DNA from 2 places in the Enterocloster sp. genome. Region 2 is predicted to be linked to the other one. Evidence: a T-box and tRNA genes for the amino acid it is inferred to sense, from the RefSeq annotation. Region 2 holds a T-box; the other holds one or more tRNA genes.
The links. A T-box is a leader RNA that pairs with one kind of tRNA and senses whether it is charged. The one in region 2 lies ahead of pheS (phenylalanine--tRNA ligase subunit alpha), so its partner is inferred to be a tRNA-Phe.
Positions count from the first base shown of each region.

Region 1: it encodes a tRNA-Phe, which carries the amino acid that the T-box ahead of pheS (phenylalanine--tRNA ligase subunit alpha) is inferred to sense. The anticodon was not compared.

Region 1 covers NZ_DBMACH010000006.1:106,116-114,004, forward strand. The annotation lists gene ACZM6M_RS08265 (LysM peptidoglycan-binding domain-containing protein) at 1-763, opposite strand, end outside; gene yyaC (spore protease YyaC) at 940-1,449, opposite strand; gene ACZM6M_RS08275 (sugar phosphate nucleotidyltransferase) at 1,631-2,551, opposite strand; gene ACZM6M_RS08280 (M20 family metallopeptidase) at 2,632-3,885, opposite strand; gene ACZM6M_RS08285 (hypothetical protein) at 3,882-4,025, opposite strand; gene ACZM6M_RS08290 (YitT family protein) at 4,176-5,039, shown strand; gene rpoN (RNA polymerase factor sigma-54) at 5,161-6,543, shown strand; tRNA gene ACZM6M_RS08300 (tRNA-Phe) at 6,641-6,713, shown strand; tRNA gene ACZM6M_RS08305 (tRNA-Gly) at 6,718-6,788, shown strand; tRNA gene ACZM6M_RS08310 (tRNA-Gly) at 6,812-6,883, shown strand; gene ACZM6M_RS08315 (RpiB/LacA/LacB family sugar-phosphate isomerase) at 7,054-7,695, opposite strand; gene ACZM6M_RS08320 (transketolase family protein) at 7,692-7,889, opposite strand, start outside.
Region 2 covers NZ_DBMACH010000003.1:258,532-266,420, reverse strand. The annotation lists gene dnaJ (molecular chaperone DnaJ) at 1-1,043, shown strand, start outside; gene ACZM6M_RS05265 (SDR family oxidoreductase) at 1,552-2,460, shown strand; gene ACZM6M_RS05260 (hypothetical protein) at 2,427-3,131, shown strand; gene ACZM6M_RS05255 (DNA-3-methyladenine glycosylase family protein) at 3,128-4,033, opposite strand; T-box leader at 4,275-4,533, shown strand; gene pheS (phenylalanine--tRNA ligase subunit alpha) at 4,627-5,646, shown strand; gene pheT (phenylalanine--tRNA ligase subunit beta) at 5,679-7,889, shown strand, end outside.

The sequences.
Region 1 (7,889 bases), on a different contig from region 2:
CAATCACACTTTCCATTTCATGCATCTTTTTATAGTTATTAAACATCGCTACACCGCCTGCCAAAACAGTTACAGCCAAAGCTGTGCACACAGCCGAAAGCGTACCCACCGTACTCTGGCGGCGGATTGCTTCTCCTCTGTGCTCTTCCATTTTTTGGCGAAAATCCTGGATAGCGCGGTCATTTACCCCTGTTTCCACTCTGGAAATATCCTTTCGGGAAATCATATAATCCTGCATCATCTGATTGCGCTCATAGTAAATACTATAGCCCCTGAGTTTATAAAATCCGTCTGAGGACGTAATATAGACCGCTTCCTCACCCTCCAGGCCGCTGTTTAAATACATCAGCTGATTTTTTCCTGTAAAATAATGGCTGTGTTCCTGCCAGTAGTTTAATGGATTTAAACTGCAGCCCGGATTCCCGCATAAAAACCACCCCTGTACCGTTCGTTTGGGAAACCGGTTTTCCACTTCCTGATAGGCCTTTTGCCATGCATCCTCTGTAAAGACTACCTTCTCCCCATCCTTTGCAACCGTTTCCATTTCCAAAGCCCCGTCTACAAATACATACGGCACATCCTCATGGATCTCCCTGTTTCCCAGAAGAAGCCCCACCCGCAGATCCGCCCCTTTTGCGGGCCTTAACTGCTTTAAATATGTATTGACATAATCCTCTACATACAGCTTTAAAACCTGGTCACGTTCTCCGATCTGCCGTATATTTTTCGGCAGCTTCGGGAACAGTTCATATAATTCTCCCATCTGCTCACCCCTTTATACCGATGCGAAACCTATAAAGCGCGTTTCGCCTCTGATCAGCGGCCGTCAAATGTCTGCACACGCAGGCGTGACAGCCATTTTCCTCGTCGCCACAACAAAAAACATACCTGAAAAATCCAGGTATGTCTCAGTATAACAGGTATTTTGCGCAAAGTTTGTCATATTATGGCTGCATTTTCCCAAAATCGTTCGACAAGGGAAATACTTTCGCAGATGCAGTCCGCCATTTTCATCACCATGGACAGCCGGACACTTTGAAGCATCACAGGATCACGGCTGCCTGCGCCCCCTACGATCCCGGTGATCGAGATATCTCCTACTGCCTCTAACTCCTTTGATACCCCAAGCCCCGGCTGCAGCGCTCCCCGCCCCAAAGTAGCATAGCCCACATGATCCGGGCTGCCTACCGAAGCGTCAATCGCTACCACCACATACCGGGAATAATGGGCCTGGATATATCGGATATAAAGCTCCAGATTCATGGCATGTACCGGCTTATCCAGAGTTCCGATCACAGCGGCTCCCTTTAAACGCTGCCTTCTCAGCTTGTGTCCAACCAAAGGCCCCAGGCTGTCCCCTGTAGAGCGGTCTGTGCCGATACAGAGGAACATGACGCCTTCTTTTCCTTTTTCTTCCATTTCGTCCATGATCATACGGTTCAGGTTCACGGCAAAACGTTCTGCCTCAAACTCCCCCGCTGTATCATAGTATGATATATCTTCCCGGCTGGAAATACCGAATGTTTTCCACAATTTCATGTCTGTACTGTCTCCTTATCCACGGAGGCTGAACTATTTTCACCGTTTTTTTATAGTATAGACCCTGAAAATGGGAAATATGCATGGCTTTTTAACCGAACAGCTTTTCTTTGTACACGCCGTCCCGGATCAGTCCCCGGATCGCGTCTACCACCGCCTGCTTATCCTCCTGATAGGTCACACCGAACCATTTATCCGGTGTATCCAGTACGCGGACTTTCGCCTTCCCCTCCTGTACCAGATCGTCAATAATCTTCGGGAGCAGGTATTCTGCCTTAATATCCTCAGGCTTTAAGCCGTCTAAAAACTTCGGGAACCCATGTTCCAGCTCCTCTAAGAAACGCACCGGAAGACCCCACATATTCATGGAAACCGGCTGATCTGCCTGTACAGATACAGGATTTCCCGCCTCATCTGCTGCTGCCAGTCCGTCCCCGCTTCTGCGGATATCATAAGTTTCCGTTACGTTTTTAAGGAATCCATTTTCCACATGGCACACACCTCTGGTAACGCTTCCGTTGTCGCTTAAGGTATTTTCAAGCACAAATCCGCCCATGCAGATATCATAAATATCTGCATCATCCTTCATCTCATTTACCATGTAATCGTGGATCCGCTTAAAGCCCTCTTTTCCATAATAATCGTCTGCATTGATCACCAGGAACGGACAGTCAATCAGCCCCTTTATCATCAGAACAGCCTGACCGGTTCCCCAGGGTTTTTTGCGGCCCTCAGGCACAAAATAGCCCTCTGGAAGAGCGTCCAGCTCCTGATAGGCATAAATAACCGGGATCTGCTTGGCAATGCGGTCTCCGATAATCTCCTTAAAATCCTTTTCCAGATCTTTACGGATAATAAATACGACTTTGTTAAATCCGGCCTCAATGGCGTCATGGATAGAATAATCCATAATAATCTCTCCATTTGGCCCAACAGGAGCCAGCTGCTTGATTCCGCCCCCAAACCGGCTGCCGATTCCAGCCGCCATAATTACTAATGCTGTTTCCTTCATAATCTTGTTTCCTCCTTTTAAGGTGCCACTATTATACTACAAAATCCTTATTGATGGAAATGGTATTTTCCCTGATACTTCTACATGGGTTTCCTCCACAAAATATTCCCGGCCAGCTCTGTAAGCACCCCCTGGACCCGTTTCACATCCTCATAAGGTACGGATTCATTAGGCTTATGAGCCAGCTCCAGGCTGCCGGGGCCATATGACATACAGTTATGATTTCCCAGCATCCCTGCTGCTACCGCCGTATCTGTGTAGCCGTTAAAGGTTCCTACCGCCGCTTCCTCTCCCACAACGGCCTTTACAGCCTCTTTTAAACGGGACAACAGCGGTGAATCCGGGTCCTTTTCTACATAGGGTCTGTCTCCTGTAAGCACATAGCTTCCCTTAACTCCTGCGATCTCCTTCTCTGCCTTTTTTATCGCCCCTTCAACCATCGCGCAGGCAGCCGCCGTATCCACTGGGGGCGCCAGACGCATATCAATCCATACTTTACAGCTGTCCGGCACTACATAAGGCCTGTAGCCTCCCTGGATCTGGCCAAAAGTAACGGTAGAAATCCCCAGATCATGGTGGGGCGGACAGGCTGCAATCTCCTTTCGTATGCTGCTGATCACCTCCGCCATAGCTGCAATGGCGTCTGCTCCCTTCCATGGATTGCTGGCGTGGGCGGTGATGCCCGTAACGGTCAGTTCAAACCAGGTGCGGCCCTTGTGAGCCACCTGAATCTGTCCGTCTGTAGGCTCTGTATCCAAAACCCAGTCCTCCTTCGTGATCCAGCCGGAACGGATGGCATGCTCCACTCCCCGCATAAAATCCTCTTCATCCACGGTACAGATTATGGAAAATGACCGGTTAGGAAGCTCTCCCCTTTTTCCGGTCTCCCGTACCTGAGCCTCAAAGGCAGCAAGGGCACAGGCTAACCCCGACTTCATATCACAGGCTCCTCTTCCATACAGGCGCACCACCGTTTTTCCCTGCTCCTCTGTTTCCCGGACCACCGCTCCCAGAGGCGGCGTCGTTTCATCCCAGCCATCTCCCAGCATAACCGTATCCATGTGGCAGATATAGATCAGTCCCGGTCCATTCGTCTTTCCCGGTATCCGCGCCATCACATTAAACCGGCCCGGAAGTACCTCCTCCCGTGCGATTTGGATCTGGTCTGCCAGAGAACCGCCACACCGTTCACAGCACCGGCTTAAATACTCATAAAGCCGTTCCCCGATCTCGCCTTCATAAGCGCCCGGATCTGAGCTGTCTATGGACACCAGCTTTTTTGCCAGCTCCCAGGCCCGCTCCTCCCAGTCCGCATCATTTTCAAATACCTTCATATCCTGCCTCCTCCCATTCTTGTTCCAATACTGCTATTATAGGCTTCCTTTTCCGGTAATACAAGACCGCTGGCAGATTCTTCCTTTACTACAAACCATCCTTCCAGAACAGTGAACATACCGTCTGCAAATGTCCACATACCGCGGACATTCATCACAGCCTTTTCGTTGTACCTATTTTAGTAAAAAAGGTGGTTGCGCTTGTAGTAAAACACGCTTATTATATGGTTGAATCAAAATGCATATTTTGAATGAACAAGAGTATTAAAAAGGAGGTTTATTCTTTCATCATGAAAGAAATCAAAAATCCATTCTGGCGCACAGCCGCTGAATATGGAACTATCACAATCAGTATCTGGATCATGGTTATAGGAATCTATTTTTTCAAATTCCCAAACCACTTTGCCTTTGGCGGGATCACCGGCTTTTCCACCGTTATCAGTGAGATGACCCAATGGTCGGCCAGTGATTTTACATTCATTACAAATATGTCCCTTCTGGTTCTTGGCTTTATCTTTCTTGGAAGAAGCTTTGGACTGAAAACCGTTTATGCCACCGTTGTTATGTCCGTCAGTCTTTCCCTCCTGGAGCGTATCTGCCCATTGACAAAGCCTCTGACCTCAGAGCCGCTTCTGGAACTGATGTTTGCAATTTTCCTGCCTGCCATCGGAACCGCTATTTTATTCAATATCGGAGCATCCAGCGGCGGTACGGATATCATTGCCATGATCATGAAAAAGCACACCAGCATGAATATAGGCACCGTACTGATGCTGGTAGATGTGGCATCCGTTCTGACTTCCTTTTTCATCTTTGATGCGGAAACAGGACTGTTCTCCACCATCGGCCTTGCAGCTAAATCCCTTGTGATCGATGATGTGATCGAAAATATCAATCTCTGCAAATGTTTTAATATCATCTGCGACAATCCCGATCCCATCTGTGATTACATCATCCATACCTTAAACCGCAGCGCCACAGTCTACCACGCGGAGGGAGCATTTTCCCACAATGACAAGACCGTGATCATGACTACCATGAAACGCAGTCAGGCCTTAAAGCTGCGCAACTATATAAGAAAAATTGAACCCACTGCCTTTATGCTCATCTCCAATTCCAGCGAGATCGTAGGAAAAGGCTTTCTGGCAAGCTGATCTGGAATTTCCAGCGCCTCCTTTATCTTTATGTTAAGCGGGGCGCTCTTTTTGCATTCAAAAACAGAACGATCTGTGATATACTTAAACCAATCATATCTTACGAAAGAAGGTGCTTTCCATGGATCTGAAGCTTCAGACCCGACAGACTCAGACCCTATCCCAACGCATGATACAATCTGCTGAGATCCTGCAGATGACTGCCCAGGAATTAAACACATATATCAATGAGACGGCACTGGAAAATCCCGTGATGGAAATATCTGATTCTTCTTCCGGAGGGCCGGATCGGGAATCCATTGAACAGCAGCAGTGGCTTAATTCCTTTAATGAAGAAAACTATTACCTCTACCAGCGGCAGAACAACGATGATGACTACGATTTTAAGGATTCCTGGAACATTGATACGGATGACGGCGAGACGCTGGAAGACTATCTCTGGTCCCAGCTGATCTCAGAGGAGCTTTCTGCCGATGATACACAGATTATTCACTACATGCTGGAATCGTTAGATGACAGAGGCTATCTCACCGAATCTCCCGGAGATATTGCGGCAGATCTTAAAACAGACGAAGCACATATCCTTAAGCTTCTTGCGCAGCTCCAGAAACTGGACCCTGCAGGAGTTTTTGCCCGAAATCTGGAAGAGTGTTTAAATCTTCAGCTGGAACGCCGCGGCCTCCTTACACCTGTGATGAAAACATTAACCTGTCAGTGCCTGGAAATGATTGCCAAAAATCAGATACCAGCCATTGCCAGAAAGCTTCGTCTGTCCCCTGCGGAAGCCGCAGACTGCTGCCAGATCATCCGCTCCCTGAATCCCAAACCCGGAATGTCCTTTTCCAGCCGGGAACAGCTCCGCTATATTATTCCGGATGTAACCATTGTCAAATTTAAAGACCATTTTGATATCCTCTTAAATGAAGCCATGTATCCGGCCATTGAAATCAGCAGCTATTACCGCAAAATGAGCCAGGAACCTGAGTCTGAGGAGGTAAAAGAATATCTGGGAAATAAGCTTCGTCAGGCAGAATGGATCCGCCAGTGCATCGCACAGAGAAGCCTCACCTTGATGGATGTGTCCAAGGCTATTCTGGAGCATCAGGAAGCATTTTTCTCAAAGGGTTCCAATCACCTTGTCCCGCTGCGCATGACTGATATCGCAGACCGGCTGGGGATACATGAGTCTACGGTCAGCAGAGCCGTCAGCCATAAATATCTCCAGTGCTCCTGGGGTGTATATCCCCTGAGCTTTTTCTTTTCGCGCTCCGTTTCCCGCAGTGAAAATGGTTTAAACTCCGCCTCTCATGGCATCAATGCCGCAGCCATCAAACTGGCTCTCAGGAAAATCATAGCCGGAGAAGACCCCAAAAAGCCCTACAGCGACCGCCTTCTAAGCGAAAAACTGGCTTCCCAGGGTATCACCATCTCCAGGAGAACCGTTGCAAAATACAGGGAAGAGGAAGGAATTTTAGACGCCAGCGGGCGAAAAGAGTACATTTAACGATTTTTTTTAAATATTTTACCAAAAGACTTGACAGCTTACAAAAAAAAGGGTAGAATATCACCGTTGTCAGCGATTTTCAATCACTGATACGGATGCCCAGATAGCTCAGTTGGTAGAGCAGAGGACTGAAAATCCTCGTGTCGTTGGTTCGATTCCGACTTTGGGCACTGCGCAGGTGTAGTTCAATGGTAGAACACTAGCCTTCCAAGCTAGATACGTGGGTTCGATTCCCATCACCTGCTTGAAAACAGGATATCTGTTTTATGCGCGAGTGGCTCAGTGGTGGAGCACCACCTTGCCAAGGTGGGGGCCGCGGGTTCGAATCCCGTCTCGCGCTTTTTGTAATTTCAGCGGAAGCCTTTATTTTTGAAGGTTTCCGCCGTTTTTATGTGTCTGGAAGGTGGTAGACAGTTGTAGACGGCTATCTGCAAGACTAACAAATCTATAATATAAAAGGAACAGCCTGTACACAACAGACACTGTTCCTAATAACTTTAAAACATTATTTTATTCTCCAAGTAATCCCTTAACATAACTGCAGATGGCTTCATCCTTACAATTAGCAAAAAACAATTCCTTAAATCGTTCTCCCATCACACTGCCTCTTACAAGCTCCTGATCCAGCCCCTTTAAGCACATCAGCAAATCTTTAAAATTATTTCTTCTCACTTCATCCAGAATCCTCTTATTTCTCTGTTCTGGCACCGCTCTCTCTTTTGGATATCCCTGACCACTTTTCTCAGAAAATAGTTTTTCAAAAATATACTCCAAATTCAGTTCTGCTCCCCATCCAAATCCCTTGGCAAATGGAAGAGAGACCGCATTACCATCGTTGATCTGAGCAAACATATAGCCATCACTGGGATCACACACATGACCGCAGATCACCCCCGGAAAGCTGTTTAACGCAAGCATAGCGCCCTCTCCAGTTCCGCATCCAGTCACAACATAGTCTGCGGCCCCTGAATTAAGAAGAATGGAGGCCAAAATTCCATTTTGTACATAGGTAAGAGAGTTTTCATCCTCAGCTGAATACATTCCATAATTATCTACTTCATATCCTTTTATATCAGCCACTTTTTTCAAACTTCTGTAAATCATTTCATTTTTTCCAGCCTGACTGTTTTCATTAATCAATGCAATTCTCATGGTTTTAATACTCCTTTTATCTGATTATAAATCTGCTCTTCACTAAGCCCATATTCTTCTAATAGCTCCTCAGGTTTACCAGACTGGCCAAACCGATCCTGAACACCGATTTTCTTAAATATAGTGTCACACTGTTCTTCCAGAAGAACACTTCCTACTGCATCACCTAAACCACCAATTACACTATGCTCCTC
Region 2 (7,889 bases):
CCGGAGACAAGGAGGCAGAGGCCAAATTTAAAGAGGCATCTGAGGCTTACAGCGTGCTCAGCGATCCTCAGAAGCGCCAGCAGTATGACCAGTTCGGCCATGCCGCCTTTGAGCAGGGAGGCGGAGGCGCAGGAGGGTTTGGCGGCTTCGGCGGTTTTGACTTTGGCGGTCAGGATATGGGAGATATTTTTGGAGATATTTTTGGAGATATCTTTGGCGGCGGCCGTTCCTCCAGAGGAAGAAGCGGTCCTTCAAGGGGCGCAAATGTAAGAACCGCAGTGAGGATCACCTTTGAAGAGGCTGTGTTCGGCTGTGAGAAGGAAATTGAGATTAATTTTAAGGAGACCTGTTCTTCCTGTAACGGAACAGGCGCAAAGGCGGGTACGTCGCCCCAGACCTGTACAAAATGTAATGGAAAGGGTAAGATCATGTATACCCAGCAGTCCTTCTTTGGACAGGTACAGAATGTACAGACCTGTCCGGAGTGTGGCGGCACAGGCAAGGTGATCAAGGAAAAGTGTCCGGATTGCTATGGTACGGGGTATAAGACAGTCCGCAAGAAGTTTAAGGTGTCCATTCCTGCCGGTATTGACAATGGTCAGTGCGTTCGTATGGCCGGAGGCGGAGAGCCCGGTATCAACGGCGGTGAGAGAGGCGACTTGCTAGTGGAGGCAGTTGTTTCCCAGCATCCGATCTTTAAGCGTCAGGATACAAGCATTTATTCTACCGTGCCGATTTCCTTTGCAAGAGCGGCTTTAGGTGGTACGATCCGGATTAAGACAGTGGACGGAGAAGTGGAGTATGAGGTTCGTCCTGGTACGCAGACTGATACGAAGGTGCGGCTGAAGGGGAAGGGGGTGCCTTCCTTAAGAAACCGGAATGTGAGAGGGGATCACTATGTGACTTTAGTGGTTCAGGTTCCTGAGAGAATGACCCAGGCTCAGAAGGAGGCCCTGAAGCGGTTTGATGAAGCTATGAATGGGGTGGCTTCGGAGGAAGGGAAGCCTAAGAAGAAGGGGTTTAAAGAATTTTTTGAAAAATGAAGATGAGATGCGCTGAGTGCAGGCGCGTTTCGTGCTTTGACTGATGTGAGCGGGAGACCGCCCTGGAATTGCTCTTGTTGGATGGTTTTGTGTGAGGATGACGAGAGACGTTTTGGGGGCGGTTTTCTTTTTTTGTGGGGAGGATGTTGTTGGAGGGGGGGGATGCGGAAGGGGAAAAGCTTTATCTTTGGGAGCGAGGGGATGCGGGAGCTGGTTTTTTAGGGATCGGGCGGGGATCTTCTTGACCCGCTTGCGGGTCAAGAAGCATCGGATGTTCATCCGATGTGAAATCGTGCAGGAACAGCTCCTTACAAGCAAGCTTGACGGGGCTGTTTCTGCACGATTTCGCGCCGTCCTGAATTTTTGAGAAAAATTAAGAAAATCGCAAAGATTCTGGGGGGGAGTATGGGTATAATGGTAGATATATTTTTACCTGGGACTGCCGGATGACGTGGGATTTCCGGGGACTGGGTAAGGCTTATGAGGAAGAAAGGCTATTGGTTATAGAATGAAAAAACGGATTTTGATCACGGGTTCAGGAGGATTTCTGGGGTCGAGACTTGCGGAATATTTTGAGGGGAAGGATGGGTATGAGACGGTAGCGGTTACCCATGAGGAGCTGGATATTACAGATATGGTGGCGGTGTCTGCATTTTTTAAGGCGATTCGTCCTCAGGCAGTGCTGCACTGTGCAGGCTTGTCTAATACGGGACAGTGTGAGGCGGATCCCCTGGCTTCGGGACGGATCAATGTTCAGGGAACAGAAAATATAGCAAGAGCCTGCAGGGAGAGCGGCTGCAGGCTGATCTTTATGAGTTCGGATCAGGTTTATGCGGGAACAGATACTCTGGAGCCGAATCGTGAGACAGACCGGGTGAAGCCGGTGAATGTGTATGGAAGGGATAAAAAACGGGCAGAGGAGGCAGCGCTTGCTTTGGCAGAAGGGGCGGTCTGTCTGCGTTTGACCTGGATGTATGATTATCCGGTTCCGAAAAGGACGCCGGGAACCGGGCTGTTAGGACAGATGTTTGCAGCCGCCGGGGAAGGAAAGGTGATTGTAAGCCCGATCCATGATTACAGAGGCATCACCTATGTGTGGGATGTGATCCGGGCTATGGAGCAGGTGATGGAACTGCCGGGAGGAATCTATAATTTCGGGAGCAGGAATCAGAGAAGCACCTGGGAAACCGCCGGGATTTTTGCTCAGGCAGTATCTGTAAAAACAGGAGTGCTGCCAAAGGTGGAAGCGGACAGGGATCGTTTTCGTTCGCTCCCCAGAAATCTGACGATCGATACAGGTAAAATAGAAGCCTTGGGGATTTTCCTTGGGGATACGGCAGAGGGATTATCCCGATGCATGAAGGATAACGGAGTCTGCTGGAAGTGGAAGAAAGAGCAGCTGTCTGCCCGGGGATAAAGGCCGGACAGAAGAATTGCCATAATAAAAAGGAGGTTCTGTCGAACGTGGGACAGAAGGATATAAAAAAAGATCAGGCACCAAAACGGCCGCAGAAGGTATCGGGACAAGCTCTTAAAATCTGCGGAATGACATTGATCTGTCTGGGAGTTATGTTTGCCGTGGCCTGGGTGAACCGGAACCGCCAGGAGAACCGTCTGGCGGAAGAATATACGATTTCAGCGGAAAATCCCCGCCATATCCGCTTTGAAGAGATGCCTGAGGGAGAGGCCGAAATGACAGCAGGTCTGTTTTTCCGCTATCACGCCATGGCTCAGTATGAGGAATGCAGCAGCCTTCTTTCAAAGGATCAGGCAGAGTTTATGAATTTTCCCCAACAGGAGGAGGATTTTAGAAGCGGCTCCTACATAAAAGATTATTTGATCCACAGCTTTGAAACGCTTCCGGAGGAGGAATATGCGGGAAGCAAAGAGTATTATGACGGCAGAGCAGCCCTTTTGGGATATGAGGAATACCGTGTAGTCCGTGTGGTCTTTCATCAGACCTGGACAGACCAGGCCATTAAAAACAGACAATTAAGCGGAGATGGAGAATATATCCGGGAAATGGCTGTGGGAAAGGGAAGGGACGGATGGAAAATATTTGAGGCCGGAAACCCTCAGGAGCTTTAAGTCTGGTTTTTTCCTATTACATTTCTCTCATAGTTGAAAATATACTGTTGCATTACCCCTGCATAGCCCGGATAGCATCCGAAGGAATCTTCGATGATTCGGTCAAACAGCTGGGATTTGGGGATGCGGCGGTATTTTTTTTCGTCAAAATAATGTTCCATGAGGATTTTCTGGATCCAGGTATCGACAGGAAATGCATCAATATGATGGAGACCGAAGAGGCAGACGCAGTTCGCTACCTTTTTACCGATTCCATAAAAGCTGGTGAGATAATCTATGGCCTCTTTATAGTTCTGGGAGGACAGAAGATCCAGGTTCAGGCTTCCTTCCAGTGCGTCCTGACAGAGCCGGTGGATATATTTTGCCCGGTATCCCAGCTTCAGTGCCAGCAGGTCATCCAATGAGGCGCGGCTTAACTGTTCCGGCGTAGGAAAGGCAAAGGGGGAGGGACCGGCTTCAGAAAGCTTTGAGGATGCGAGCAATGTGCGTTCAATGTGCGTTCCATAATTACGGCACAGAGCTTCAACTAAGGAGCGGATGGCCGGGATGGTCTTTTGCTGGGAGATAACAAAGGTGATGATCATTTCCCATGGATCCTGACGGAGAATACGAATGCCTGCACCTGCTTTGGCGGCAGATAAAAGATAAGTATCATCCGGATCTATGGAATCAATCATGGCCTGGTAGTCTGTGGACACATCAAAATAGGACAGCCAGTATTCCAAAGAACCTTCTTCGCATTCAAAGGTGAATTGGGAATCGTTTTGCCTGATGGATAAAAGCTTCCCCTGGCTGATCACGGACCACAGTCCGGGCTCTTTTCCTGGCATCAGCCGGAAACACTGACCGGAGAGAGCGGTCTGCTCTAAGTCAAAGCAGGGGATGGTACAGGTATATTTCATGGAAATCATCCTTTCTTTTGTGAAAATGATGGTTCTATGATAGCTGGAAAGGAGAGAAAGGTCAAATGAAAAATGAGTTTCTGTACTCTGCACCGGCCTCTGGAGTTTGGTGTGCTGGACTCCGGTTTCCGGTCATAGGAGAACCTAACTCCAGCGACTGGTGCAAAATGTGAAAACGCAGGAAAAAATGGGGGTTGACTTTTCTAGATGAAACGGCTAAAATTTACAGTAGATTTTATATCTAAAAGCGATGAGAGTGTACAGTAGGTACTTATGTTCTCACAGAGAGGGAAGGTCGTCGGCTGGAAGCGTTCCCGAGTTCACATAAGCGCTGAATTTCCCACCGGAGCTGCATGGGTGAAAGGGCGTCTGCTCGCAGCCTGTGACGTAGGCGTGCGTTAAGCGTGTTTAAGTGTCTGCAAAGGATAGAAAGCCTTGGCTTAGTATCTGTATTGCAGGAATCAGGGTGGTACCGCGGAATGATTTGATCCGTCCCTTCAGGAATCTGAAGGGGCGGTTTTTTGTTATGGCAGCAAACATTTCCGCGAAAAGAACCGTACACTTATTTAAAAGAGAACAGAAAAGGAGAACCCATGAAAGAGCAGTTAGAGAAGATCAAAGAAGAGGCGCTGCAGCAGATTTCTTCCGCTGAGAGCCTTGATACGCTGAATGACATCCGTGTCGCTTATCTTGGAAAGAAGGGAGAGCTGACCAGCCTTTTAAAGAGCATGAAGGATGTGGCTCCGGAAGACCGTCCAAAGGTGGGACAGCTGGTAAATGAAGCCAGAGCTGTGATCGAGGGCCGCTTAGAGGAAGCAAAGGCTGCCCTGGCAAAGAAGGCCAGAGAAGAGCAGTTAAAGAGAGAGGTTATTGACGTTACCCTTCCTGCAAAGAAGAACAGCGTAGGCCACAGCCATCCAAATACCATTGCATTAGAGGCAGTGGAGCGGATTTTCGTGGGCATGGGCTACGAGGTAGTAGAAGGCCCTGAGGTGGAGTATGATGAGTACAACTTTACCAAATTAAATATCCCGCCAAACCATCCGGCTAAGGATGAGCAGGATACCTTCTATATCAGCAAGGACATTGTGCTCCGTACCCAGACCTCCCCGGTACAGGCCAGAACCATGGAAACAGGTAAGCTTCCTATCCGTATGATTTCTCCGGGCCGCGTATTCCGTTCCGATGAGGTGGATGCAACCCATTCTCCATCCTTCCATCAGGTCGAGGGACTGGTTATTGATAAAAATATTACATTCTCCGATTTAAAGGGAACTCTGGCAGAGTTTGCACGAGAGATGTTCGGCGAGGATACAAAGGTTAAATTCCGTCCCCACCATTTCCCATTTACCGAACCCAGCGCCGAGATGGACGTAAGCTGCTTTAAGTGCGGCGGAAAAGGCTGCCGTTTCTGCAAGGGCTCCGGCTGGATTGAGATTTTAGGCTGCGGTATGGTACATCCCCATGTATTTGAGATGTGCGGCATTGATCCCCAGGAATATACAGGCTTTGCTTTCGGCGTAGGCCTGGAGCGAATTGCCCTGTTAAAATATGAGATCGACGATATGCGCCTTCTCTATGAAAATGATATCCGCTTCTTAAAGCAGTTTTAATTGTTCCATCATAAATAAAAAGGAGAACCGACATGAATACAGCATTATCATGGATTAAAGCATATGTTCCTGACCTGGATGTGGCTGCCCAGGAGTATACAGATGCGATGACATTGACAGGCACCAAGGTTGAAGGATTTACCTGTTTAGATAAAAATCTGGAAAAGATCGTAGTAGGAGAAGTTCTTTCCGTAGAACGTCATCCGGACGCTGACAAGCTGGTCGTGTGCCAGGTCAACGTAGGGGAAGCAGAGCCCGTACAGATCGTAACCGGAGCGCCAAATATTACAAAGGATTCCATCGGTGCAAAGGTACCGGTGGTACTGGACGGCGGACGAGTAGCAGGAGGCCATGACGGCGGCCCCCTTCCGGAGGAAGGCATTAAAATTAAAAAGGGCAAATTAAGAGGCGTGGAGTCCTTTGGAATGATGTGCTCCATCGAAGAGCTGGGCGCTGACCGGAATATGTATCCGGATGCCCCTGAAAGCGGCATCTACCTGCTCCCCGAGGACAGTGTTCCCGGCGACGATGCAGTGCGGATCCTGGGTCTGAGAGACGTGGTGTTTGAATACGAGATTACCTCCAACCGTGTAGACTGCTACAGCGTAGTGGGAATCGCAAGAGAGGCAGCCGCTACCTTCCGCAAGCCCTTCTTCCCGCCGGTGGTTACAGCTACGGGCAACAATGAGGACATTCACGATTACTTAAAGGTGAGTGTGGAAAATACAGACCTGTGTAAGCGCTACTGTGCCAGAATGGTAAAGAATATCAAGCTGGCTCCTTCACCGGAGTGGATGCAGCGCCGTCTGGCTGCCAGCGGAATCCGTCCCATCAACAATATCGTGGATATCACCAACTATGTGATGGAAGAGTACGGACAGCCCATGCACGCCTTTGACTATGACCAGCTGGCAGGTCATGAGATCGTGGTAAAATGTGCTTCTGAGGGGGATGTATTCCAGACTCTGGACGGACAGGACAGAACACTGGATTCTACCATTTTAATGATCAATGACGGTGAAAAGCAGGTGGGAATCGCCGGTATCATGGGAGGCGAAAACTCCAAGATCACAGACAATGTGTCCTCTATGGTATTTGAGTGCGCCTGCTTTGACGGCACCAATATCCGTCTTTCCGCAAAGAAGCTGGGCCTGCGCACCGATGCGTCCGGCAAGTATGAAAAGGGACTGGATCCCAACACTGCAGAAGAGGCTGTAAATCGTGCCTGCCAGCTGATCGAAGAGCTGGGAGCTGGAGAGGTTGTAGGCGGAATGATTGATGTTTATCCTGTAAAGAGAGGGGAGACAAGGATCAAATTTGAGCCTGAAAAGATCAATAAGCTTCTCGGCACCGATATTTCAAAGGAAGATATGCTGGCATATTTTGAGAAAATAGACCTGGGCTATGATGAGGCTTCCGGTGAGGTAGTCGCTCCAAGCTGGCGTCAGGATCTTCTTCGTATGGCAGATCTGGCAGAGGAAGTGGCAAGATTCTATGGCTATGACAAGATTCCGACCACACTTCCATCCGGTGAAGCAACCACAGGAAAGCTTTCCTATAAGTTGATGATCGAGGATATGGCAAGAGAGACAGCAGAATTCTGCGGCTTCTCCCAGGGTATGACATATTCCTTTGAAAGTCCAAAGGTATTTGACAAGCTTTTAATTCCTGAGGACAGTGAGTTAAGAAAGGCCATTACCATTTCCAATCCTCTGGGCGAGGATTTCAGCATCATGCGTACCCTGCCTTTAAACGGTATGCTGGTATCATTATCCACCAACTACAACCGCCGCAACAAAGAGGTGCGTTTGTATGAGCTGGCAAATGTATACCGTCCCAAGGCACTTCCTTTAACCGAGCTTCCCGATGAGCGGATGCAGTTTACTCTGGGTATGTATGGAAGCGGAGATTTCTTTGATATGAAGGGCGTGGTAGAGGAATTCTTCGACAAGGTGGGAATGGATAAGAAGGTTCATTACGATCCAAAGGGCGACCATCCTTACCTGCATCCGGGCAGAAAGGCAGATATCGTTTATGAGGGCCGCACCGTGGGCTTCTTGGGTGAGATCCATCCGGAGGTGGCTGAAAACTATAAGATCGGCGACAGAGCCTATGTAGCAGTTATTGATATGCCCGCAATGACAGAGTTTACCACCTTTGACCGGAAGTACACCGGAATTGCCAAATTCCCGGCTGTTACCAGAGATATCAGTATGGTTGTTCCAAAGGCAGTTTTGGTAGGG